DNA from 4 places in the Mixta intestinalis genome. Region 1 is predicted to be linked to each of the others. Evidence: predicted binding sites of a transcription regulator. Region 1 holds the regulator's gene; each other region holds the start of a gene.
What was found. The regulator PurR, encoded in region 1, represses purine synthesis genes. The targets are predictions, from matches to a motif close to CANGCAAACGTTTGCNTG.
Positions count from the first base shown of each region.

Region 2: a site for PurR is predicted at 4,614-4,631, ahead of rbsD (D-ribose pyranase). Genes of this name have one in related genera too.
Region 3: a site for PurR is predicted at 4,295-4,312, ahead of C7M51_RS15230 (nucleoside-specific channel-forming protein Tsx). Genes of this name have one in related genera too.
Region 4: a site for PurR is predicted at 4,445-4,462, ahead of gcvT (glycine cleavage system aminomethyltransferase GcvT). Genes of this name have one in related genera too.

Region 1 covers NZ_CP028271.1:1,248,765-1,254,672, reverse strand. Annotated here, with positions in the region: gene gloA (lactoylglutathione lyase) at 97-504, shown strand; gene rnt (ribonuclease T) at 606-1,286, shown strand; gene C7M51_RS05925 (Grx4 family monothiol glutaredoxin) at 1,353-1,688, opposite strand; gene C7M51_RS05920 (C40 family peptidase) at 2,047-2,883, shown strand; gene cydH (cytochrome bd-I oxidase subunit CydH) at 2,946-3,023, opposite strand; gene purR (HTH-type transcriptional repressor PurR) at 3,323-4,348, shown strand; gene punR (DNA-binding transcriptional activator PunR) at 4,359-5,294, opposite strand; gene punC (purine nucleoside transporter PunC) at 5,405-5,908, shown strand, end outside.
Region 2 covers NZ_CP028271.1:3,716,804-3,722,711, reverse strand. Annotated here, with positions in the region: gene C7M51_RS17330 (YgiW/YdeI family stress tolerance OB fold protein) at 1-179, shown strand, start outside; gene C7M51_RS17325 (LysR family transcriptional regulator) at 176-1,087, opposite strand; gene budA (acetolactate decarboxylase) at 1,192-1,974, shown strand; gene alsS (acetolactate synthase AlsS) at 1,995-3,671, shown strand; gene C7M51_RS17310 ((S)-acetoin forming diacetyl reductase) at 3,702-4,475, shown strand; gene rbsD (D-ribose pyranase) at 4,643-5,062, shown strand; gene rbsA (ribose ABC transporter ATP-binding protein RbsA) at 5,070-5,908, shown strand, end outside.
Region 3 covers NZ_CP028271.1:3,287,834-3,293,741, reverse strand. Annotated here, with positions in the region: gene C7M51_RS15245 (OprD family outer membrane porin) at 1-636, opposite strand, end outside; gene C7M51_RS15240 (histidine phosphatase family protein) at 806-1,612, opposite strand; gene C7M51_RS15235 (histidine phosphatase family protein) at 1,693-2,490, opposite strand; gene C7M51_RS15230 (nucleoside-specific channel-forming protein Tsx) at 3,148-4,017, opposite strand; gene C7M51_RS15225 (TetR family transcriptional regulator) at 4,484-5,077, shown strand; gene C7M51_RS15220 (helix-turn-helix transcriptional regulator) at 5,090-5,446, shown strand; gene C7M51_RS15215 (con-10 family general stress protein) at 5,779-5,908, shown strand, end outside.
Region 4 covers NZ_CP028271.1:2,841,622-2,847,529, forward strand. Annotated here, with positions in the region: gene gcvP (aminomethyl-transferring glycine dehydrogenase) at 1-2,769, opposite strand, end outside; gene gcvH (glycine cleavage system protein GcvH) at 2,888-3,274, opposite strand; gene gcvT (glycine cleavage system aminomethyltransferase GcvT) at 3,296-4,390, opposite strand; gene C7M51_RS13100 (hypothetical protein) at 5,058-5,372, opposite strand; gene ubiI (FAD-dependent 2-octaprenylphenol hydroxylase) at 5,798-5,908, opposite strand, start outside.

The DNA.
Region 1 (5,908 bases):
TCTTTGTCCTCCCAGTTCCGTCCCCTGAATCGCACGTTTGTACTACGCTTTTTTGACCGTTATCGGATGATGACACTCTTTTTTCAGGAGAAAACTATGCGCTTACTTCATACCATGCTGCGCGTTGGCGATATGCAGCGCTCCCTCGATTTTTATACGCGTGTACTGGGCATGCGCCTGCTGCGTGAAAGCGAAAATCAGGAGTATAAATACAGTCTGGCGTTCGTTGGCTACAGCGATGAAAGCGAAGGCGCGGTTATTGAACTGACCTACAACTGGGGCGTGGAAAAATACGATCTGGGCAACGCTTACGGCCACATCGCGCTGGGCGTGGATGATGTTGCGGCAACCTGCGAAAAAATTCGTCAGGCTGGCGGCAACGTAACCCGTGAAGCGGGCCCGGTCAAAGGCGGCAGTACCATTATCGCCTTCGTGGAAGATCCGGACGGTTACAAAATCGAACTGATTGAAAATAAACAGGCGGGACAGGGGCTCGGCCAGTAAGTTTTCAGGGCGTCTGCGGACGCCCTTCTTTTTCCGGCTGCTGCAAGCTGCGGCGAAATTTGCCATAATACGCGCTGCAATTTTTCGCCAATGAGATGCTGATGTCTGAATCGAAACAACTGAATGCGTTATCTGACCGCTTTCGCGGATTTTATCCGGTAGTTATTGATGTGGAAACCGCCGGGTTTAATGCTAAAACCGATGCGCTGCTGGAAATCGCCGCTATCACGCTGAAGATGGATGCCGACGGCTGGCTACAGCGTGACCAGACGCTGCATTTTCACGTCGAGCCTTTTGAAGGCGCGGTTTTACAACCCGAAGCGCTGGCGTTCAACGGCATCGATCCCCATAACCCGCTGCGCGGTGCCGTCAGTGAATATGATGCGCTGCACGAAATATTCAAGCAGGTTCGTAAAGGCCTGAAAGATTGCGGCTGCAATCGCGCCATTATGGTGGCCCATAATGCCAATTTCGATCACAGCTTTATGATGGCGGCCGCCGAGCGCGTTGGCCTGAAGCGTAACCCTTTTCATCCGTTTGCCACCTTTGATACCGCTGCGCTTAGCGGCCTGGTGGTTGGTCAGACGGTGTTGGCAAAAGCCTGCAAGGCAGCCGGTATCGCCTTTGACGCCAGCCAGGCGCACTCCGCGCTGTATGATACCGAGCGCACCACCGAGCTTTTTTGCGAACTGGTAAACCGCTGGAAACGGCTGGGCGGCTGGCCACCGCTGCCGGTAGAAGAAGACATGTCTGTCGAGAATATGCTGACGGCGGAAAAATAGTTCGTATCAGGCAATAAAAAAGGGCACCACTCCGGGTGCCCCTTGCTAATTATGCTGCGCTGAAGCTTATTCTGCTTCTTTATACTTCTCGGCGGTTTCTTTAATCAGCGTTTGCAGTTCGCCGCGCTGAAACATCTCAATGACGATATCACAACCGCCAACCAGCTCGCCGTCTACCCACAGCTGAGGGAAGGTCGGCCAGTTAGCATATTTCGGCAGCTCTGCGCGAATATCAGGATTTTGCAGGATATCCACATAGGCGAAGCGTTCGCCACAGGCAGAGAGAGCCTGAACCGTCTGAGCAGAAAAACCACAGCTTGGCAGCTTTGGCGAACCTTTCATGTACAGCAGGATCGGGTTTTCTGCGATCTGGCGCTGAATTTTTTCAACAGTACTCATAATTGCCTTCCTTAAATAGCTTGCTTCGTGTCAGATGATTGTAGCGACTGTAACGGGTCACTGAAAACGACATTTTCTGTAAGGTTAATACTGGCAGGGAAACCAATAAAAATTGCACAGAAAATCGACGCTGCTGTCACTTCGCTAAAATGGAAACTAATTAATAACTGGTAATAATTTCGTTGGGATAAGCGCCTGTTTCCGCTTATTTTTACATCTTAATGCAATTAAAGTTTAATCTACTGCAAAAGCTTTACCTTTTCAGAAAAAGTTAGATTAGAATTGGCCTTCAGGGGTCTGTCGTTACGACAGAAATATGTTTAACTTTGCGCGCTTATCGCGCCTTTATTGTAGCTACGCCATGCGTTTACTGATTGCGCTTTTTATGCTGGCCTTTGCTCAACTGTTTTTTAACGTTGCGCAGGCTTCTCCACAGGCACCGGTTAAGGCCAGCCAGCATAAAATTGATAAAAAGAGCGCCCGTGAAGATGAACGGCGCAAACGTCGCCCGGTAAAAACCACCAGCAAAAAATCCCGCCTGACGACGGCTGAAAAAAGCAAGCTGAATAAGAAAAGCAAGCCGGTGAAAAACGGCAGTGCCAGGCTGACAAAGGTAGGTCACCACGCGGCTACTGTCACCGCTGCCAAAAGCGGCAGCGCAAAAATGAGCAGTATCAAAACGGCTAAGTTGCGCTATGGACATCACCGTGGTGAACTGCATCATGATGAAGTTGAATTCACTGACGCGACCCACGGGCCGCTGGTATTGACCAGAGCGCACCGTGAGCGTTATCAACGGGCGCGTGAAACGGCAATGAATAAGCTGATGAATCAGCTGGGTAAACCTTACCTCTGGGGCGGTTCCTCGCCGCATACCGGCTTCGACTGTAGCGGTCTGGTCTGGTATGCCTATAAAGACGTGTTGAAATTTAAGATTCCCCGCACCGCCAATGAGATGTATCACCTGCGCGATGCTGCTCCGGTAAGCCGTGGGGCGCTGGAAAAAGGCGACCTGGTCTTTTTCCGCATTACTAACCGCGGCGCTGCCGATCACGTTGGTGTTTATCTCGGTAACGGGCGCTTTATTCAGTCACCGCGTACCGGTAAAGATATTCAGATTAGCCAGCTGAGCGATGATTACTGGCAGCGGCATTATGTTGGCGCACGCCGGGTGATGACGCCCAGAACCGTTCGCTAAGCAGTTGCGCAATAAAAAAAGCCTGTCTGATGACAGGCTTTTTTTATTACTGAGGCTTTTCCCTAATGCGTTGCAGCAGTGAGGCTGAACGCAAGAATCAACGACAGCGCTGCGGCGGCGGTACATAATGCCAGCTTCAAATCCGTGCTCAATCCGCCCTCCCTTATTAACCACAAAAAAAATGAGGGATTGATTTTCCCATACTCGTCGGTAAAAATCTCGTTTTCTTTGCGCCAGCTTGGTAGAATCCCCGCTTTGCGTTGCGCAACAGCGGTCAACTGCCGCTGTTAGTCCCTTTTTATAAAGACGTCCCGCCCGCCAGACGTACCTCAGCCAGCATAACGACAATCGCCAGGTACGCTGAATTACGCTATGGGGACGCAAACGTTTAACATCAGGCTTATCAACCTGTTATGATAGGCGCAGGAGTTATTTTTTAATGGCAACAATCAAAGATGTCGCGAAGCGTGCCGGCGTTTCTACCACGACGGTATCACACGTCATCAATAAGACCCGTTTTGTCGCGGAAGATACCCGTGAAGCAGTGTGGGCAGCAATCAAGGAACTACACTATTCACCAAGCGCGGTAGCGCGCAGCCTGAAAGTTAACCACACCAAGTCGATTGGCCTGCTGGCGACCTCCAGCGAAGCGCCCTATTTTGCTGAAATTATTGAGACCATAGAGACGCGCTGTTTCGCACAGGGCTATACCCTGATTTTGGGCAACGCCCATAACGATTTGCAAAAACAGCAGGCTTACCTGTCGATGATGGCGCAAAAGCGCGTGGATGGTTTGCTGGTTATGTGCTCTGAATACCCTGAAGCGCTGTTAAAAATGCTTGAGGAGAACCGCAACATTCCGATGGTAGTCATGGACTGGGGCGAATCACGCGGTGATTTTACCGATACCGTGCTGGATAACGCCTTTGAAGGCGGCTATATCGCCGGGCGCTATCTGATCGAGCGTGGCCATCGCGACATCGGCGTTATTCCCGGACAGATGGAGCGCAACACCGGCGGCGGACGACTGGCCGGGTTTATGAAGGCGATGAACGAAGCCAGCGTTACCGTACGCGATGAATGGATCGTACAGGGCGACTTCGAACCGGAATCGGGCTATCGCGCCATGCAGCAGATTCTGGCGCAAAAGCAGCGTCCCACCGCAGTATTCTGCGGCGGCGATATTATGGCGATGGGCGCCATTTGCGCAGCAGATGAGATGGGCCTGCGCGTACCGCAGGATATCTCGGTCATCGGCTACGATAACGTACGCAACGCCCGCTATTTCACGCCAGCGCTGACTACCGTGCATCAGCCAAAAGAGCAGCTGGGCGAGGCCGCCTTCGATATGCTGTTAGATCGTATCGTCAACAAACGCGAGGTATCGCACACCATTGAAGTGCATCCTACGCTGATCGAGCGTCGCTCGGTTATCGACGGTCCGTTCCGCGACTATCGCCGTTAATTGTTCCTGCTCAGGAGAGCACCTTCTCCTGAGCAACCTGCTCTTCCCGCAACCACTCCCGATTTAACGTCTCGGTATCCCCTAAATAATCCAGCAGCCAGCGCAGCGCGGGCGAGCCGCTTTGTTCTGCCCAGCTGACGCAGCAGTGGCTGTCTGGAAAAGGATCGGGCAGCGAGATCTCTTTTAGCAGGCCTGATGCCAACGGCGGCGCGGCAAAATGACCGGGCACCATACCGACACACAGCCCGGCGCGCAGACAATCAAAGGCGCTTTCCCAGTCGGGCACCACCAGCCGCCGCTGATTATCCAGCGTCCAGGTGGTACGGCGCGGTAAGGCACGCGAGGTATCTTCCAGTACCAGCGAAGGCCAGGGGCGAATATCATCCTCCTCCAGGCAACCTGATTTTTCCGCCAGCGGATGCCCGGCGCTGACCACACAGCGCCAGTTCAGCGCGCCCATATCCCGAAAGGCAAAGCGTCCGCCAACCGGAACGGCCTGGGTAGCGCCAATCGCCACATCCACGCGTCCATCCGCCAGCGCATCCCAGACGCCGTTAAAGACTTCCGTCGTAATAAGGAGTTCCATATCAGGAAAGTGTCGGTAAAAATCAAGCACCAGCTGGCGCGTACGCTGCGGCTTAACGATCCGATCGACAGCGATACTGAGCTGCCCGCGCCAGCCGTTAGCCACCTGCTGGCACTGCCGACGCGTGGCGAGCATTTTTTTGATAACAGATCGCCCTTCGCGAATAAAAAGCTCGCCCGCTTCCGTTAGCACCACATCGCGATGGCGTCGTTCAAACAGCGGTACTGCCAGCCATGACTCCAGCTGCCGTACCGTATAGCTGATAGCGGAAGGAACCCGATGTAATTCGCTGGCGGCGGCTGAAAAACTGCCGGTACGTGCTACGGCATCGATAACTTCAAGCGCATGTTCTGACCACATATTTTGCCTGCAAAAAATTTGACAGCATCCGGCAAATTTTAACGTTTCACATTAAAGAAAACATCCTTTAACCTCGCGCCGTCTGTTTACCTGCTAATGATGAGAAAAAAATGTCTGGTTCAAAAGGATTTATGCTCTACCTGGCGCTGCTCAGCACGCTTGGCTTCCTCGCCACTGATATGTATCTGCCCGCCTTCACCGCCATGCAGGACAGCTTTCATACTTCAGCGGGCATCATCAGCGCCAGCCTGACGGTATTCCTTGGCGGTTTCGCCTGCGCTCAGCTGGTGTGGGGACCGCTTTCCGATCGCTTCGGACGCAAGCCGGTTCTGCTGTTTGGTCTGGCGCTGTTCGCGCTGGGCTGTGCCGGTATGCTGTGGGCCAGCGAGACCTGGCAGATGCTGACCCTGCGTTTTATCCAGGCGGTAGGCGTCTGCTCCGCGACGGTAAGCTGGCAGGCGCTGGTGGTTGACCGCTATCGCGGCGCACAGGCCAACCGCGTGTTTGCAACGATTATGCCGCTGGTGGCACTGTCACCGGCGCTGGCCCCGCTGTTAGGCGCGTGGATACTGAATCATTTCTCCTGGCGTATCATTTTCCTGGTGCTGCTGCTG
Region 2 (5,908 bases), 2.2 Mb from region 1:
GCGACGATAACTACCTGTTCCGTGATAAAACCGGCACGCTGTCGGTAGAGATTGATGATGCAGCCTGGAAAGGTCAGAGCGTTGCCCCTGGCGATAATGTCGAACTTCAGGGAGAGCTGGATAAAGCCTTTAACGATGCGCAGCTGGAAGTCAAACAGGTGCGTAAACTTAAAGGCTAATCCTCAGCTTCTGTACCTTTCTCGTTCAGCTGTTGCGCCAGCGTTTCCAGCAGATGCTGTATCGTGGGTGAACGGTCCCAGCGTCGCCACGCCAGCGCGATATCGGTGGTCAGCGACGCTTCGGCGCAGGGATGAAAACGGATGCCCGGCATCGTTACGCAACAGAGCGATTCGGGCACCAGCGCAAAGCCAAATCCAGCGGCAACCATACCGATAGCTGACGAAATTTGCGGTGCCTGGGCGTTGGTCCGCGGCTGAAATCCCGCCCGTATGCAGGCGCTGATGATTGACTCATACAGGCTTGGCGCCACTTCCCGCGGAAAGATCACCATCGGCGTGTCGCTCAACTGTGACAGACGAATCTCTTGCTGCGCGTTTAGTGGATGCGAGACGGGTAAGACAATGCGCATCGCTTCGCTGGCGATCAGCTTCAGATGAAAAGATTTGCTGGTTTCACAGGGCAGACGCACAAAGGCAGCATCCAGCAATCCCTCCTGTAAATCCTGCATCAGCGTCGCCATGCTCGCCTCACGCGGCAGCAGCGTAACCCCCGGAAACTGCTGTTGAAAGCGATGCAGCAGATCAAAAATATCCTGATGAAAGGCGACCGAGCTGGCAAAACCCAGCGAAAGTTTTCCGGTTACGCCACGTGCAATGCCTTTCGCCTTCTCCAGCGCATGTCCCGTTAAATCGAGAATCTGGCAGGCATCCTGATAAAACGCCTCTCCGGTTTCGGTCAGCTCAACGCCGCGCGACAGCCGCTTCAGCAGCGGCGTACCTATCTCACGCTCCAGACGCAATATTTGCTGACTTAGCGGCGGCTGAGAGATACCGAGCATTTCTGCCGCACGCGTGAAGTTACGCGTTTGCGCCACGGCGACAAAATAACGCAGATAGCGTAGTTCCATATCTAAAACGTCTCAAAGTGAAGAGCTTTCTATATTGGATCCTCGCACTGAATCGAGTCAACATATAGTTAATCAGTATTAACCATTTAAACAGAGGGTGTTTTATGACTCATTCTGTAACTGATTGTTTATGCGAGAAGGAACTGGCTGAAACTGTTACTGCTATGCGTAAAGACCAGCCAGAAAGCGTAATCTATCAGACCTCATTAATGAGCGCCCTGCTGAGCGGTGTTTATGAAGGTTCTACCACGATCGCTGACCTGCTGAAAAAAGGCGATTTTGGCCTGGGAACCTTTAATCATCTCGACGGAGAGATGATTGCTTTCAATAGCAAAGTCTACCAGCTACGCGCCGACGGTAGTGCTAACGCGGCACGCCCGGAACAGCGTACACCGTTTGCGGTGATGACCTTTTTCCAGCCGCAGTACCAGCATCGTTTCGATGGCCCCGCCAGTCGCGATGAAGTTCATGCCGTTATCGACAGCCTGATCGCTTCGGATAACCAATTTTGCGCGTTGCGTATCGATGGGCGTTTCCATCAGGTAGAGACGCGCACCGTACCGTGCCAGCATCGCCCTTATAAGCCGATGATGGAAGCGGTAGAACAACAGCCCACTTTCCACTTTGACCAGCGTGATGGCGTGCTGATCGGTTTCCGCACCCCGCAGTACATGCAGGGCATCAACGTAGCGGGCTATCACGAACATTTTATAACTGACAATCGTCAGGGCGGCGGGCACGTACTCAACTATAGCCTGACATCCGGCGTACTCACTTTCGGTGCCATCAGCAAACTGGTGGTCGATTTGCCTGAACATCGCGATTTTTTACAGGCAAATCTTAATCCAGCCGATCTCGACAGCGCTATCCGCGCCGTAGAAAGCTAAACCTCGCCACAGGAGAAACCATGAAAAGCGATATACAAAAAGAATGGGCGCACGGTGCCGATTTAATTGTTGCCCAGCTTGAGGCGCAGGGCGTTAAACAGGTGTTTGGCATTCCGGGCGCTAAAGTAGACAAAGTTTACGATTCGCTGGTGGATTCTTCCATTCAGACCATCCCGGTTCGCCATGAGGCAAACGCGGCGTTTATGGCGGCAGCCGTAGGGCGACTGACCGGTAAAGCGGGCGTGGCGCTGGTAACTTCCGGCCCAGGCTGTTCCAACCTGATTACCGGTATGGCGACCGCCACCTCAGAGGGCGATCCTGTCGTTGCGCTGGGTGGGGCGGTAAAACGCGCTGACAGCGCCAAGCTGGTTCACCAGAGCATGGATACCGTTGGCATGTTCCGCCCGGTCACCAAATATTCTGTCGAAGTAGGCGCGCCGGATGCGCTGGGCGAAATCATTGCCAACGCTTTCCGCTATGCGGAGATGGGACGTCCTGGTGGATCGTTTGTCAGTCTGCCGCAGGATATTGTGGACGGCCCGGTATGCGGTAATGTGCTGTCGCCTTCCGGCGATCTGCTGCTCGGATCCGCGCCTGATAGCGCTATTCATTCCGTGGCCGATAAAATCGCTAAAGCCAAAAATCCGGTGATTCTGCTGGGCCTGATGGCCAGCCAGCCGCATAACGCGAAGGCGTTGCATCGTCTGCTGGAGCGCAGCCATATTCCGGTTACCAGCACCTATCAGGCGGCGGGCGCGGTTTCACAAACGCATATTACCCGCTTCGCAGGCCGTGTCGGTCTGTTTAATAACCAGGCGGGCGATCGCCTGCTGCGTCAGGCCGATCTGATTATCACCATTGGCTACAGCCCGGTGGAATATGAACCGGCTAAATGGAACAGTGGCTCTGCTGAACTGGTGCATATCGATGTGCTGCCTGCGGAAACCGACAACTGTTATCAGCCGGACGCCGAGCTGATCGGGGATATCGCCTCCACGCTGGATAAGCTTGCCGAGCGCATTGATTCACCGCTGCACCTCAGTCCTGAGTCTGCGGAAATTCTTAAAGATCGTCACCATCAGCGTGAGCTGCTGGCGATGCGCGGCCACCAGCTGAACCAGTTTGCGCTGCATCCGCTGCGTATTGTGCGGGCAATGCAGGACATCATTAATAGTGATGTCACGCTCACCGTTGATATGGGAAGTTTCCATATCTGGATTGCACGCTATCTTTATAGTTTCCGGGCTCGTCAGATCATGATCTCAAATGGTCAGCAAACCATGGGCGTGGCGCTGCCGTGGGCTATCGGTGCCTGGCTGGTGGATCCGAGCCGCAAAGTGGTATCGGTATCAGGCGATGGCGGCTTTATGCAGTCCAGCATGGAGCTGGAAACGGCGGTACGTCTGGGGGCAAATGTGCTGCACATTATCTGGGTCGACAACGCTTACAACATGGTTGCGATCCAGGAAGAACAGAAGTATCAGCGCCTTTCCGGCGTGAACTTCGGACCAATCGATTTCAAAGCCTACGCTGAAGCCTTTGGTGCCGCTGGTTTTGCGGTAGAAAGTGCCGACCAGCTGGAGCCAATTCTGCGTCAGGCGATGGATGTTCAGGGGCCTGCGGTGGTTGCGGTGCCGGTGGATTACGCCGACAACCCGAAACTGATGGGGCAGTTGCATCTGAGCCAGATTTTGTAAAGATTTTTTATCACTCAACCAGGAGCAGTTATGAACAGCAAAGTTGCATTAGTGACCGGTTCCGGTCAGGGCATCGGGAAAGCTATCGCGCTGCGGTTGGCGAAAGATGGGTTTGCGGTCTCCGTGGTCGATTACAACATTGAAACGGCTCGTCAGGTTGCCGAAGAGATTAACCGTCAGGGCGGTAAAGCGATTGCGATTCAGACCGACGTCTCTGACCGCGATCAGGTTTTTGCAGCGGTAGATCAAACGCAGCAGCAGCTGGGCGGCTTTGATGTTATCGTCAATAACGCTGGCGTGGCACCGACCACGCTGATTGAAGATATTACGCCGGAAATTGTCGATAAAGTTTACAACATTAACGTAAAAGGCGTGATCTGGGGCATCCAGGCCGCAGTAAAAGTTTTCAAAGCGCTGGGCCACGGCGGCAAAATTATCAACGCCTCTTCTCAGGCTGGTCATGTGGGTAACCCTGAACTGGCGGTGTATAGCTCCAGTAAATTTGCGGTGCGCGGTCTGACGCAAACGGCAGCACGCGATCTGGCTCCGTTGGGTATTACCGTTAATGCCTACTGCCCTGGGATTGTTAAAACGCCAATGTGGGAAGAGATTGACCGCCAGATCTCTACCGCGGCGGGCCAGCCTTTAGGCTACGGTACCGCTGAGTTTGCCAAACGCATTACGCTGGGCCGTCTCTCTGAGCCGGAAGATGTGGCTAACTGTGTCGCCTTCCTTGCCGGTCCTGACTCCGACTATATGACCGGTCAGGCGCTGCTTATCGATGGTGGCATGGTCTTCCGTTAATATTTTTCCTGCGGGCCTGCAAGGGCCCGTTTTTCTTCTGATGCGTTTTCTCCCCTCCGTCAGCGAAACGTTTCGATAGCGATCACAAATTCGTTAGCTGCCTGTTGTCTTGTTACCCGAATTTTCTGAAACTCCCGCCAGCGAAACGTTTCGCTCAGGAGCGTATAATGAAAAAAGGTACTCTACTTAACGCCGAAGTTTCCTCGGTCATTTCCCGCCTTGGTCATACCGACAGCCTGACTATTGGCGATGCCGGTTTGCCGATTCCACCAGGACCGCAACGTATCGATCTGGCCGTTACGCACGGCATTCCCAGCTTTTTGCAGGTTGCAAAGGCCGTCACGCATGAAATGCAGGTAGAGAGCGTGATCATTGCCGATGAAATTCGCACGCATAATGCCAGCCTTCATCAGGAGCTGCTTGTCCTGCTGGAATCGCTACAGCAGCAGCAGGGCAATGCTATCCGTATCGACTATGTGCCGCACGAGCAATTTAAAACTTTAACGCAACGGAGCCAGGCGGTGGTGCGCAGCGGGGAATGTACGCCCTATGCGAATATCATCCTGACCGCTGGCGTGACCTTCTGAGGCTGCCATGCAACCGTTACTGCAACTGACCGGTATTGAAAAATCCTTCCCCGGCGTTAAGGCGCTTAACGGCGCTTCGCTCTCTGTCTATCCGGGGCGCGTAATGGCGCTGGTGGGCGAAAACGGCGCGGGTAAATCCACCATGATGAAAGTGCTGACCGGCATCTACAGCCGCGACGCCGGTTCGTTGAAATGGCTGGGAGAAGAGACTCATTTCAGCGGGCCGAAAGCTTCGCAGGAGGCGGGCATCGGCATTATTCATCAGGAGCTAAACCTGATACCGCAGCTCTCTATTGCGGAGAACATCTTCCTGGGCCGCGAGTTTGTTAACCGTTTTGGCCGTATCGACTGGAAAAAAATGTATGCCGAAGCGGATGCGCTGCTGAAACGGCTGAACCTCCGCTTTACCAGCCATCGGCTGGTGGGCGATCTCTCAATCGGCGATCAGCAGATGGTGGAAATCGCCAAGGTGCTCAGTTTTGAGTCGAAAGTAATTGTGATGGATGAGCCTACCGATGCGCTTACCGATACCGAAACGCTCTCTCTGTTCCGCGTGATTAACGAGCTCAAGGCGCAGGGATGCGGCATTGTTTATATCTCTCATCGCATGAAAGAGATTTTTGAAATCTGTGATGACGTGACGGTATTTCGTGACGGTCAGTTTATCGCCGAGCGCAGCGTCGATACGCTCACCGAGGCTTCGCTTATCGAGATGATGGTAGGGCGTAAACTGGAAGATCAATATCCACGGCTGGATAAGGCACCGGGCGAAGTTTGCCTGAAGGTAGAGCACCTTAGCGGATCGGGTATCAACGATGTCAGTTTTACCCTGCGTAAAGGTGAGAT
Region 3 (5,908 bases), 2.0 Mb from region 1:
AAGATGATCGATATGACGTCCGTCATTGGTTTTTAAAAAGCTTTGCTCAGGCGAGTCACGGTAAAGAGAGCGATCGACCCAGGCACCCAGCAGGGTGAAATCACCCAACGCCATTTCACCGCTCCAGCCCCGGTAGGTGATGGGTGAAAGGCGCAGTGAGGTCGAAATAACACCCTGTTCTTTTAATCGTTGCCAGCCGCCCTGAGCCTTAAGCTGAAAATTATCGCTGCCATACTTAAACTTCACGTAACGCTGCCCAAATTTATTAAAGCCATGCGCGTTACTTTTCTTGTTCTCTGAGCCTGACTTATACAAAATGCCGCGGCTGCTAAAATAATCGCTCGCCCCCAGTTTTGCCGCACCGTACCATGAAGCGTCGAAGCCGATAAAATCCGCTATATAACCCGACTTGTAATCCAGCGTCAGACCCTGGCCCCATCCAGCGTGAACGGTTTTCGGGTTGGCGGCATCTTCTTTCAGGTATTTCCAGTAGTTACGTAATGACACATCAAGCGAGCTGTCGCTTAATAATGGCAGGGTTGTGATTTCATTAATAAAAGGCTTAGCATCGCTTTCCGCCAGGCAAAACAGAGGTAACAGGCTGGCGGAAAGGATAACTGTTTTTTTTATTTTCATCTTTTTACTCTCTGTAATAAGGCGGCAGACTGCCGCCAGAAAAGTACTAAAAGGGGTGGGTTAATAAAATCAATACATCTTTCCGTTTGGTTTTTATAAGTCGATTAATTAAGGTAGACCTGTAATAATGTTTTTTTGCCGTAATAAGCGCCAAAATAATATTATCCGCTTATTGTCCGGCTTTCTTTCCCAGCGATTTTTTGCCAGCCTCGATATAAGCGAGGTTACCAATTTCTGTAGCGTCTATTTTCCCGTTGTGATAAACCATTTTTACTACGGCGGAATTAGCCAATGGCTTATCTTTTTCGGGACGGGTGGTAAGATCGGAAATCATTATCTGAATGGATGAACCTGAGGAAATGGCCAGCACGTTCTTTTGCTTTTCACGTCGTGCATTCTCAATCATGATTTGCAGTGCTGCCTGGGTACGAGATTTTACCTGCTGGTAGCTTTCCGCCTGCCCGGAGGGATCGGCGCTTGCGATAGCATTAATATTGTTTTCGATGGATAAGGTGCCTGCTTTCATGGCGGCAAATAAGGCTGCGGCATCCGGCAAGCCCAGCTGGGCGGCACCGGCAGCGGCCATATCTTTATTAAAGCCGCCTTCAAAGCTGCCAAAGAACACTTCACGCAGTCCGGGAAGCTCAATCGGGCGAATTGTTTCCTTGCCTGCCTGCTGTAAAATAATCTGCATGGTTTCTCGTTGGCGCCCGGCATCGCTGGTATAGAAGCCATCAAAATCGACAGTTTTTAATCCTTCGCCTAAATAGCGGGCAACCTGTTTCCCTTCTTCCGTTAAAGGTGAGTCGGCCCAGCCCTGCACGCGATCCAGGGTATTGAGCAGCGTTTTTCCATGACGAACAAACCAGAACGTAATGGTTTCATCTTCTTCCTGTTGAGGGGAAACCGCGGTATCAGCGCACCATGCCGAACCGCACGCCATCAATAATGACAGCGCAATCAGCCATTTTTTCATACTATATTCCTTGTTGTTTATTGTCCCTGTATTAGGACTAACGTTATTCAGATTAACTAAAGCTTCAGCTATGCCGGTAATTATTGTTTAGCCAGCGCGATTTTTCCTTCATTGATATAACGCTGTGTTCCGAGTTCAACGACGTTAAATTTGCCGTCCTTATAGGTCATTTTGATTACTGCGGCGTTGGGTAGCGGATGATTTTTACGTGGATCGTCCGTCAAATCAGAGATCATTACCATTAAAGCCATACCAGAAGAGACCACCAGGATATTTTTCTCGCCGTTCTTTTTTGCATTATCAACGATCGTGCGCAGCGCCGTCTGGGTACGGGATTTTACCTGGCTAAAGTTTTCTGCGTAGCCCTGCGGATCGACTGCGGCAATGGCATCTATATAGCGATCGACGCTGAAGGTGCCTGCTTTAAGCTGGGCAAACAGCCCGTCGCGTCCGCTTAGCCCCATTTTACGCGCGCCGGCATCCTGCATAATCTTCTCTGGCGTGCCTTCAAAACTGCCGAAGAAAACCTCGCGCAGGCCGGTTAATTCCTGTACCTGACTGGCCTGCAAACCGGCCTGCTTTATTACAATCTGCATGGTTTCGCGCTGACGTCCGGCATCGCTGGTATAGAAGCTGTCAAAAGGAATACCTTTCAGCCCTTCGCCAAGATAGCGTGTGGTTTCTTTGCCTTCTTCGGTAAGCGGAGCATCCGCCCAGCCCTGTGCATGTCCAAAGCGGTTCAGCCAGGTTTCGCCATGACGTGCCAGCCAGAGAGTAATTACCTCACTGTCTTCCGTTGCTGAAGAGGCCGCTTTTTCCATACTCCAGGCGGAACCTGTAGAGAGAAACAGAGTAAATGCAATAAGCCATTTTTTCATATAACGTTCCTTATTCTAAACGAGCGAGAAAAGGGATTAACGATATTTTCCATACGAAAAAAAACCTGCTTTTCTGAATAGCTCCCGACGGTGAACGATCACCAGGAACTATTCAGAAAAGCAGGTTTTGCCTGTAGTTACAGTAACAATCCGCAGAGCAAATACGCTAGCACAGTGGTTTAAAAAATAAATAGCTTTGCACGGTTATTTATGAAAATTGTGATTCTCCTCATGCGTTAAAAACGCAGGGCCAGCTGTAAAGATAAATCACCTGATAACCGGGAAAGAATGAGTTTAATATAAGTTATGTCACCAGTGCGTAATAATGTTTATTTGATTAGGACTGGTAATTGAATTAAAGACTATACATTTTCTTTTTTTCGTTGGCAGATGTGTAATGTAGTGGGTTAACTACGAAAATAATTAATCGAAATCGTTAGCTTAAGGCTTAAATATTAGATAAGGAAAAATAATTGATATTATGATTGGCAGGTTTGATTGCCTGACATGAACAAAATTTTTATGGTTAATAATAAAATTTTACTGTTAGATGGAAGTGTCAGGCTGGATCATCGGATAAACAGATTTTACCTGTCGCGGTGTATAAGCCAACAGGTAAACATAACCGGGGCAGCTGTCCGCCCCGGTCGTAACGGATTAGAAGTTGTAACCTACCACCAGGTAGTAACCCCAGCCGGTTGATTTCACTTCAAATGGCCCGTCGCCGAAATTCAGGTTAGCGCCATCGGCCCACTGGCCGCCGTTATGGAAATAACGCGCGACCACTGAGTAGTGCCAGTGGTCGTAACCCAGCGCCAGAATATGACTGGAAGCGATAGAATTGCTACTGCGGAAGGAACCCGGCGTCTTATCTGCCAGATCGGAGCCCCAGTCAAAGTTAGTAAAGCCGATATAGCTCAGATTCCCGCCCCACAGCGTGGTCAGCGGCAGGAAATATTTCACTTTAAAGCGGTAGCCATCCCAGCTATTTTCATTGGCTGCGCCGTAGTTTTCCCACTGATATTTCGCATAGATGTTCAGCGCCAGCGACATTTTGGTATGAGTATCAATATCGGTTCCCAAACCCATATACCAGGTGTTCTGGCGGTTATCGCTATTGTGTCCCATGTCGTAGACATAGTTGTTGGCGAAGTACCACTCTTTAAACGGGCCGAAGCTCAGATCGGTGCCGGTCAGCTTATCGATAGAAAAGCGCGGCTCGATTTCCATAAACAGCGGCGAACCTTTATCCCAGATTCCCTGCTGGTAGCTGTTCGCGGCACCAAAGAAGTTAGGGATATCGATGTAGCCGTAAAAATCGAACCAGTCTTTATGCGCGAAGGCTTCATATTCCAGGTAGACGTCGTTATTCAGATGCGGACCGAAGCGGGTGTGATTGCTTCCCACGACGTTAACGCTTTGATGCCACCAGTCTGACAGATACTCAGGACCGTTGGTTTCTGCCTGGGAAGTGAGGCTATAAGACGCTGCCAGCAGCGCGCCAGCCATCAATAATTTCTTTTTCATGGGTTACCACATGCTTAAAGGCCGCTCTGCTGAGTCAGAGGTGGCCGCGAACCAGTGTTCATTGTTGAACGGGAAGATGTTGTTATCTGCCACTCCAGGGAAGGCTTATGGATATTTCTGAGCAGCCCGCATAGGTTGCCCGTATCCTGCGGATAGAAAATAGATATTGCTCACGTTTGTCAAAGTTTGTTTCATTTTGATTCAGTTGTTTTGTGATGTAGATCACTAAGTGGCAGGCTGACGTTAAAAATAGTGTCACAAAACCAGGTTATAACAAAAAGCAAACGCTTTCGTAGCGTACGCAAACGTTTGATCGTTGGCGTTTTGCCTGCCAGTCAGATACGGCAGAATGTATCCGTATTCAAGAAATGTCGTAAAAATCTTGAACGCATGTTCAAGAAAAATATTGAACGCCTGTTCAAAAATCGGCACAATGTGAGCCGATGAAAACAGACGAGGCAAAAGGATGAGCTATTTAAAGGCGGATGCGCGCGCAGAGTTACTGATTGACGCCACCCGCATATTAATTGAAAAGGAAGGGTATGCCGCCGTCACTGCCCGCAAAATCGCGCAGGCGAGCGGTGCGGCAATTGGGCATATTAATCGTCATTTCACTTCTCTTAACCAGCTAAAGTGCCAGGCTTTTCTCGCGATCGTTAACGAAAAAGTGCTGGAACATCAGGCGGCCAGCGCCGCACGCGAAGGGATTGAATCGGTACTGGCACTACTGATAAAGCCTGATAAGGAACAGCACAAGATAGAGCTATGGCGTGAGATCTCCATTTTGTCCCAGCAGGATAAAGAATTGCATGAGATCTTCGTTTATGCGCTGCGCCTTTGGCACCGTTCGGTCAGCAATACTATTGAGCGCGGTATGCGGCAGAAGCTGCTGCGCTGCCATGACACGGCAGCGGCGACGGCATGGAGATTAATTGCACAGACGCTGGGGCAGGATTCGCTGGCGATGCACGGTATGCTGAACGGTGAGCCAGATATTGTGGAGAGTAACCTGCTTCATATGATTCGGCTGGAGCTACAGCCAACAACGGATATTTTGTAAAGGGAGATCGTAATGGGCGTAAGCGTAGCAAGTGAAAGAATGTTTACCTACAGCGTCATCCGTGAGCTGATGCGCTGGATTGAGAGCAATCCGCATCGTCGCATTACCGTGGATGACTGTGCAGAGAAAACAGGCTATTCGAAGTGGTATCTACAGCGCTATTTTCATGCTGCAACCGGCAAAACTCTGGCCGCTTTCTGCCGCGAGAAAAGGCTGGTTGCCTCAGCGCGTATGCTGATCGAAGATAATGTGACCATTGAATATGTTGCCGTTCAGCATGGGTTTTCTTCCCACGATACCTTCCATAAAACCTTTGTTCGTCACTACGGAATGACACCCGGTGAGTTTCGACAAAAATGTCGGCAGTAATGCATTACGACAATATAGCTGGCTACCGGGCCAGACTATATAATCATTTTCCCGCGTAATAAGATAAGCAGAACGCTAACGCGCTATTTACCGTTGCGTCTGTTTAACGCTGTACAGCTTATTAGTTTTTTACGTCTGAATGTAATTAAATTTTTCAAAATAACGCTTATTTCGTTGCGTTTTTATTAATATCATCAACTTATTACCGCTGCGTTTGCCATTTGCATTCCTTCGCTTATCGACTAGATTTAGATCCGAACACGCAAATATTCTTTTCCGCTACTTCGGTAGTGGATAAGAATATTATTTATGGAATATCGAGGAGGAATACAATGGCTGAACATCGTGGCAATCCTGGTAATTTCGCTGAAGATCGTGAGAAAGCTTCTGAAGCCGGTAAAAAAGGCGGACAGCACAGCGGCGGTAACTTTAAAAACGATCGTGAAAAAGCATCCGAAGCCG
Region 4 (5,908 bases), 1.6 Mb from region 1:
CGGGAATACCGCCAGCTCACGACTGTAGGGATGCGACCAATCGCCTGCCAGCTCTTGCTGCGTATGCGGCGCGTTCACCAGCGGGTTATCCTCCAGCGGCCATTCACCGCTGGCGACGCGATCGATCTCAGCGCGAATCGCCAGCATTGCCTCAATAAAGCGATCCAGCTCGATCTTACTTTCCGACTCCGTCGGCTCAACCATCAGCGTGCCCGCTACCGGGAACGACATCGTCGGCGCATGGAAACCATAATCGATCAGTCGTTTGGCGATATCCAGCTCGCTGATGCCAGTTTGCTCCTTCAGCGGACGCAAATCGAGGATACATTCATGCGCCACGCGGTTATCGCGCCCGGTATAAAGCACCGGATAGGCCGATTGCAGACGGTTGGCGATATAGTTTGCATTCAGGATAGCGACGGCACTGGCCTGCTTCAGCCCTTCCGCGCCCATCATGCGAATATACATCCAGCTGATCGGCAGAATCGAGGCGCTGCCGAAAGGTGCGGCTGAAACGGCACCCTGCTGTGTCAGTACGCCATCAATTTGCACCACGCTATGACCCGGCACAAACGGTGCCAGATGCGCTTTCACACCGATCGGCCCCATACCCGGCCCACCGCCGCCGTGCGGAATACAGAAGGTTTTATGCAGGTTGAGATGTGATACATCCGCGCCGATATAGCCTGGAGTGGTAATGCCAACCTGCGCATTCATGTTTGCGCCGTCCAGGTAAACCTGACCACCATACTGATGCACGATCTGGCAAACTTCACGGATCGTCTCTTCATACACGCCGTGCGTGGAAGGATAGGTCACCATAATGCAGGAAAGCGCGCTGCCCGCCTGCTCCGCTTTCTGCCGCAGATCGTGCAGATCGATATTGCCCTGCTTGTCACAGGCGACCACCACTACCGCCATTCCTGCCATCTGCGCCGAAGCCGGGTTAGTACCGTGAGCGGAGCTGGGGATCAGACAGATATTGCGCTCGCCCTCGTTGCGGCTCTCATGGTAACGGCGAATCGCCAGCAGTCCGGCATATTCCCCCTGCGCGCCGGAGTTAGGCTGCATGCAGAGCGCGTCATATCCGGTGAGCTGCACCAGCCACTGCGACAGCTGACCAATCATTTGCAGGTAGCCCGCCGCCTGCTCTGCCGGACAAAACGGATGCAGCTCGGCAAACTCCGGCCAGGTAATGGGAATCATCTCTGCGGCGGCGTTCAGCTTCATTGTGCAGGAGCCGAGCGGGATCATCGCCTGATTCAGCGCCAGATCTTTTTTCTCCAGGCTGTGCATATAACGCATCATCTCAGTTTCACTGTGATAACGATTAAATACCGGATGCGTCAGGATTGGCTGCTGGCGCAGCAGCGCAGGCGGCACTGAAGTGCTGTTGCCCGCTACGCTGTTATCCAGCGTATCGATATCCAGGCCGTGATCGTCGCCGAGCAGAATAGCGAACAGCGTGGCGACATCTTCACGGCTGGTCGTTTCATCCAGCGTAATGCCCACCGCCTGATGAATATCGGTTCGCAGATTAACGCCGAAGCTCAGCGCACGTGCCAGCACCGCCGCTTTATCACTGACTTCAACCGTCAGGGTATCGAACCAACTTTGGTGGCGTAGCGTCAGGCCGCCCTGCTTCAGGCCCGCCGCAAGAATATCGGTAAGGCGGTGAATACGGCTGGCGATGCGCTTCAGCCCTGTCGGGCCGTGATACACCGCATAGAAACCGGCGATATTTGCCAGCAGTACCTGCGACGTACAGATGTTGGAGTTCGCTTTTTCACGGCGGATATGTTGCTCACGCGTTTGCATCGCCATACGCAGCGCGGTATTGCCTGCTGCATCGCGTGACACGCCGATAATGCGCCCCGGCATTGAGCGTTTGTGCTCATCACGGGCGGCAAAGAAAGCGGCGTGCGGGCCGCCGTAGCCCATCGGTACCCCAAAACGCTGGGCTGAGCCAAAGACGATATCCGCCCCCTGTTTGCCCGGCGCGGTCAGCAGCACCAGCGCCATAAAATCAGCCGCCACGCTGACAATGACCTTACGCGCCTTCAGTTCACCGATCAGTGCGCTGTAATCATGAAGCTCGCCGGTGGTGCCAACCTGTTGCAGCAGCACGCCGAAAACGCCTTCGTGATCCAGCACCCGCTCCGCTTTATCAATCAGCAGCTCGAAACCGAAGGTCTCCGCACGGGTTTTTACTACATCCAGCGTCTGCGGATGCACATCGTCAGCGACAAAAAACTTATTGGCGTTTTTCAGCCTGGTTACGCGCTTCGCCATTGACATCGCTTCTGCCGCCGCCGTTGCTTCATCCAGCAGCGAGGCGGAGGCAATATCCAGCCCGGTTAAATCCAGCGTCAGCTGCTGGAAGTTGAGCAGCGCCTCCAGGCGTCCCTGCGACACTTCCGGCTGATAAGGGGTATAGGCGGTATACCAGCCTGGATTTTCCAGCAGGTTACGCAGAATGACCGGCGGCATCAGCACCGGCGTATAGCCCATGCCGATATAAGATTTAAAGCGCTGATTACGGCTGGCGATCGCTTTTAGCTCCGCCAGCGCCTGATGTTCCGGCAACGCATCACCGACAGCGGGCGGCCCCGGCAGCTGAATATCTGCCGGTACAATGCTGGTAATTAATTCATTAAGCGAAGCAGCGCCGATAGTTTGCAGCATGCTTTCCTGCTGCTCCGGAGAAGGACCGATATGGCGTTCAATAAAGGCGCCAGTATGTTCAAGCTGGCTGAGAGTCTGAGTCATGAATCGTTAATCCTGAGGGGCTGGCTACGGCAGTCAACATGGAGATAATGGGCCAGACGCAGCTGGCCTCACCGGAGAGCTATCCACGCGAGGCAACAGCGCAGATAGCCCGTTGAGATTATTCGTCGATCGTGGCCTGGTAGCCTTCTGCATCCAGCATCTGATCCAGTTCGGATTCATCGCTGGCCTTAATGCGGAACAGCCAGCCGGCACCGTAGGAGTCACTGTTAACCAGCTCCGGCGCGCCTTCCAGCTCTTCATTTACCGCCACGATTTCGCCGCTTAGCGGCGCATAGATATCGGAGGCTGCTTTTACGGATTCCGCCACCGCGCAGTCATCACCTGCGGTAACGCTGGCACCCACCTCAGGCAGGTCAACAAACACCATATCGCCCAGCAGCTCCTGCGCATGCTCAGTAATGCCTACGGTCCAGGTGCCGTCAGCTTCCTTACGCACCCACTCATGACTTTCACGGTATTTTAAATCACTTGGCACATTGCTCATCGCTACAATCTCCTGAAATAGTTACTGAGCGACCGGCTTACCGGCGCGAACGAAAATAGGTTTGGTGACTTTAACCGGCATTTCCCGGTTGCGAATCTGGACAATGGCGTGGTCGCCGATGCCTGCCGGAACACGGGCCAGCGCGATGCTGCAACCCAGCGTCGGCGAAAAGGAACCACTGGTAATGATCCCCTGCTGGAGATTGCCCTGCGCATCGGTAAAGTGAACCGGCAACTCGTTACGCAATACGCCTTTCTCCGTCATAATCAGGCCAACCAGCTTATCGGTGCCTTTTTCACGCTGAAGTTCCAGCGCCTCGCGGCCGATAAACTGTCGATCGTTGGGTTCCCAGCAGATAGTCCAGCCCATATTCGCCGCCAGCGGCGAAACGCCTTCATCCATCTCCTGCCCATACAGGTTCATTCCCGATTCCAGCCGCAGCGTATCGCGGGCGCCCAGTCCGGCCGGTTTTACCCCCGCCGCCAGCAGGCGCTGCCACAGATCGGCAGCCTGATCGTTGGGTAACGCAATTTCATAACCGCTTTCACCGGTATAACCGGTAGTGGCGATAAACCAGCCATCGGCTTCAACGCCAAAGAATGGCTTCATGCCGCTAACGGCCTGACGCTGTGCCTCGCTAAACGCCGTCTGTGCCTTTTGCTGTGCTTCAGGCCCCTGTACGGCAATCAGCGCTAAGTCATTCCGTTCCTGTAACGTAACGCTGAAGGGAAGCGCATGTTCGTTAATCCATGCCAGATCCTTATCGCGCGTGGCGGAGTTAACCACCAGACGAAACCAGTTTTCGCTCATAAAGTAAACGATCAGATCGTCAATCACGCCGCCGGAGGCGTTCAGCATTGCACTGTAAAGCGCTTTGCCCGGCTGCGTCAGACGCGCGACGTCGTTAGCCAGCAGGATGCGTAGAAACTCGCGGGTACGCTCGCCGTGCAGATCGACAATAGTCATATGGGAAACATCAAACATACCGGCATCGTTACGTACCGCATGGTGTTCATCCATCTGCGATCCGTAATGCAGCGGCATCATCCAGCCGTGGAAATCGACCATGCGGGCACCGCAGGCCTGATGCTGTTCATACAAAGGAGTCTGCTTCATAACATTCCTGTGCGTTAACGGGTTGAGTAGACGCTAAATGTCGCTAAAACGTCCGACGCAAACGTTGTCTTTGCCCTGACGTTACCACTGAACGGCAGGATTAACCATAAGCTAAACGAAGGCGAATCATGCCGGGTGACGTTCAGGACTCAGAGGATTGTGCAGAACTTTTCACTAAAAAAATGCGTAGTAAGACACATAACAAGCAACAGAAACGTAACAACGCAGGTTAAATACCAGTCATTCACTAAATAACGAAAAATTTGCCTGACAACGAATCGCCTCCAACATAACTAAAACTAATGCGAAGACGAGGGTAAAATTAGAATTTTTCAAACGAGCGAACAGAAAGCGTGCAGATGCACTTTGGTAGTGCAAGCGGAGTTTCACGTTTGGTTTGGTTTGGTTTGGTTTGGTTTGGTTTGGTTTGGTTTGGGAGAAAGTATTGCTGTGAGCAGTCGTTGCCTGCCATATGAACAAAAAGATAAATAACAGTTACATTGTAGGCGTGTTTACTACCGAACAAACTGTAACAACCCCGACTGTTGTGAGGTAAACCAAACAACGTGCTTACAGCTGTTGCATAATCCAGTGAGAGCGTACACTCAACTTTGTGAATTAATAAACTTTAGTTAGTTATAATTTCAAATTTTAGCAATAATTTTATCTACTCTTTTATTTTATACATAAATGCCTTGTAGCCGAGCTTTACCTGCTTCGCAAAACAAAATACAACCGCAACAACCATCAATGCGATGAGATAACTGAAGATCATCTCTCCATTCTGGAAATTTATTGTATAAATGACGCCGGACAGAATTAACAAGGTAATTATAAGCATCACGGTAAATCGGCTTCTGAGCTTATGCAGAAGCTTCAGGTAGGTTGTACCATCGCGCTTCAAATATTCCCGCATCACGGCAAGATCCTTACTGGTAAATCCATTTTTAACCAGTTGTTCTTCTATTTCGAAACTGTTCATGGCTTTACTCCCGCAGTCCCTGATTTTTATAAAAGCACTTTCGCTTTGCTGTACGTCAGCTTATATGCGTCATACGGACGTTAGCGTCACGATTCCCTAAAGGTGGTACCAGTAACGGGGTCAGAGTCAGTAAAAAACCGGCAGGCAGTTTTAAATATACCTGATATGACCCTGTAATAACCTGGACAAACCGGATATATCTTTATCCTAACGCCAGGTCGGGGCTTATAATGTGCCAAAGGTCAGTATCTGGCGCTTCTGATAAACTCAGACTTTTATACTATATACAGGCTATTACGATGAATTTTGCACCTGTGTTATCACGATAAAACCAGACGAAAGAACGAAATTCTCTTTATTTTCCGATAATCATGCTGGATTTGAGCCATTAAAAAAGGGCCTTCCGGCCCTTTAAATAACAGACATTATCTTAGCCATTCAGGTAAATCGTGAAGCCCCATCGCCTGTTTTAACAGACGCGGCTTAACGCCCGGCAAAGTATCGGCTAACCGCAGGCCAACATCGCGCAACAGTTT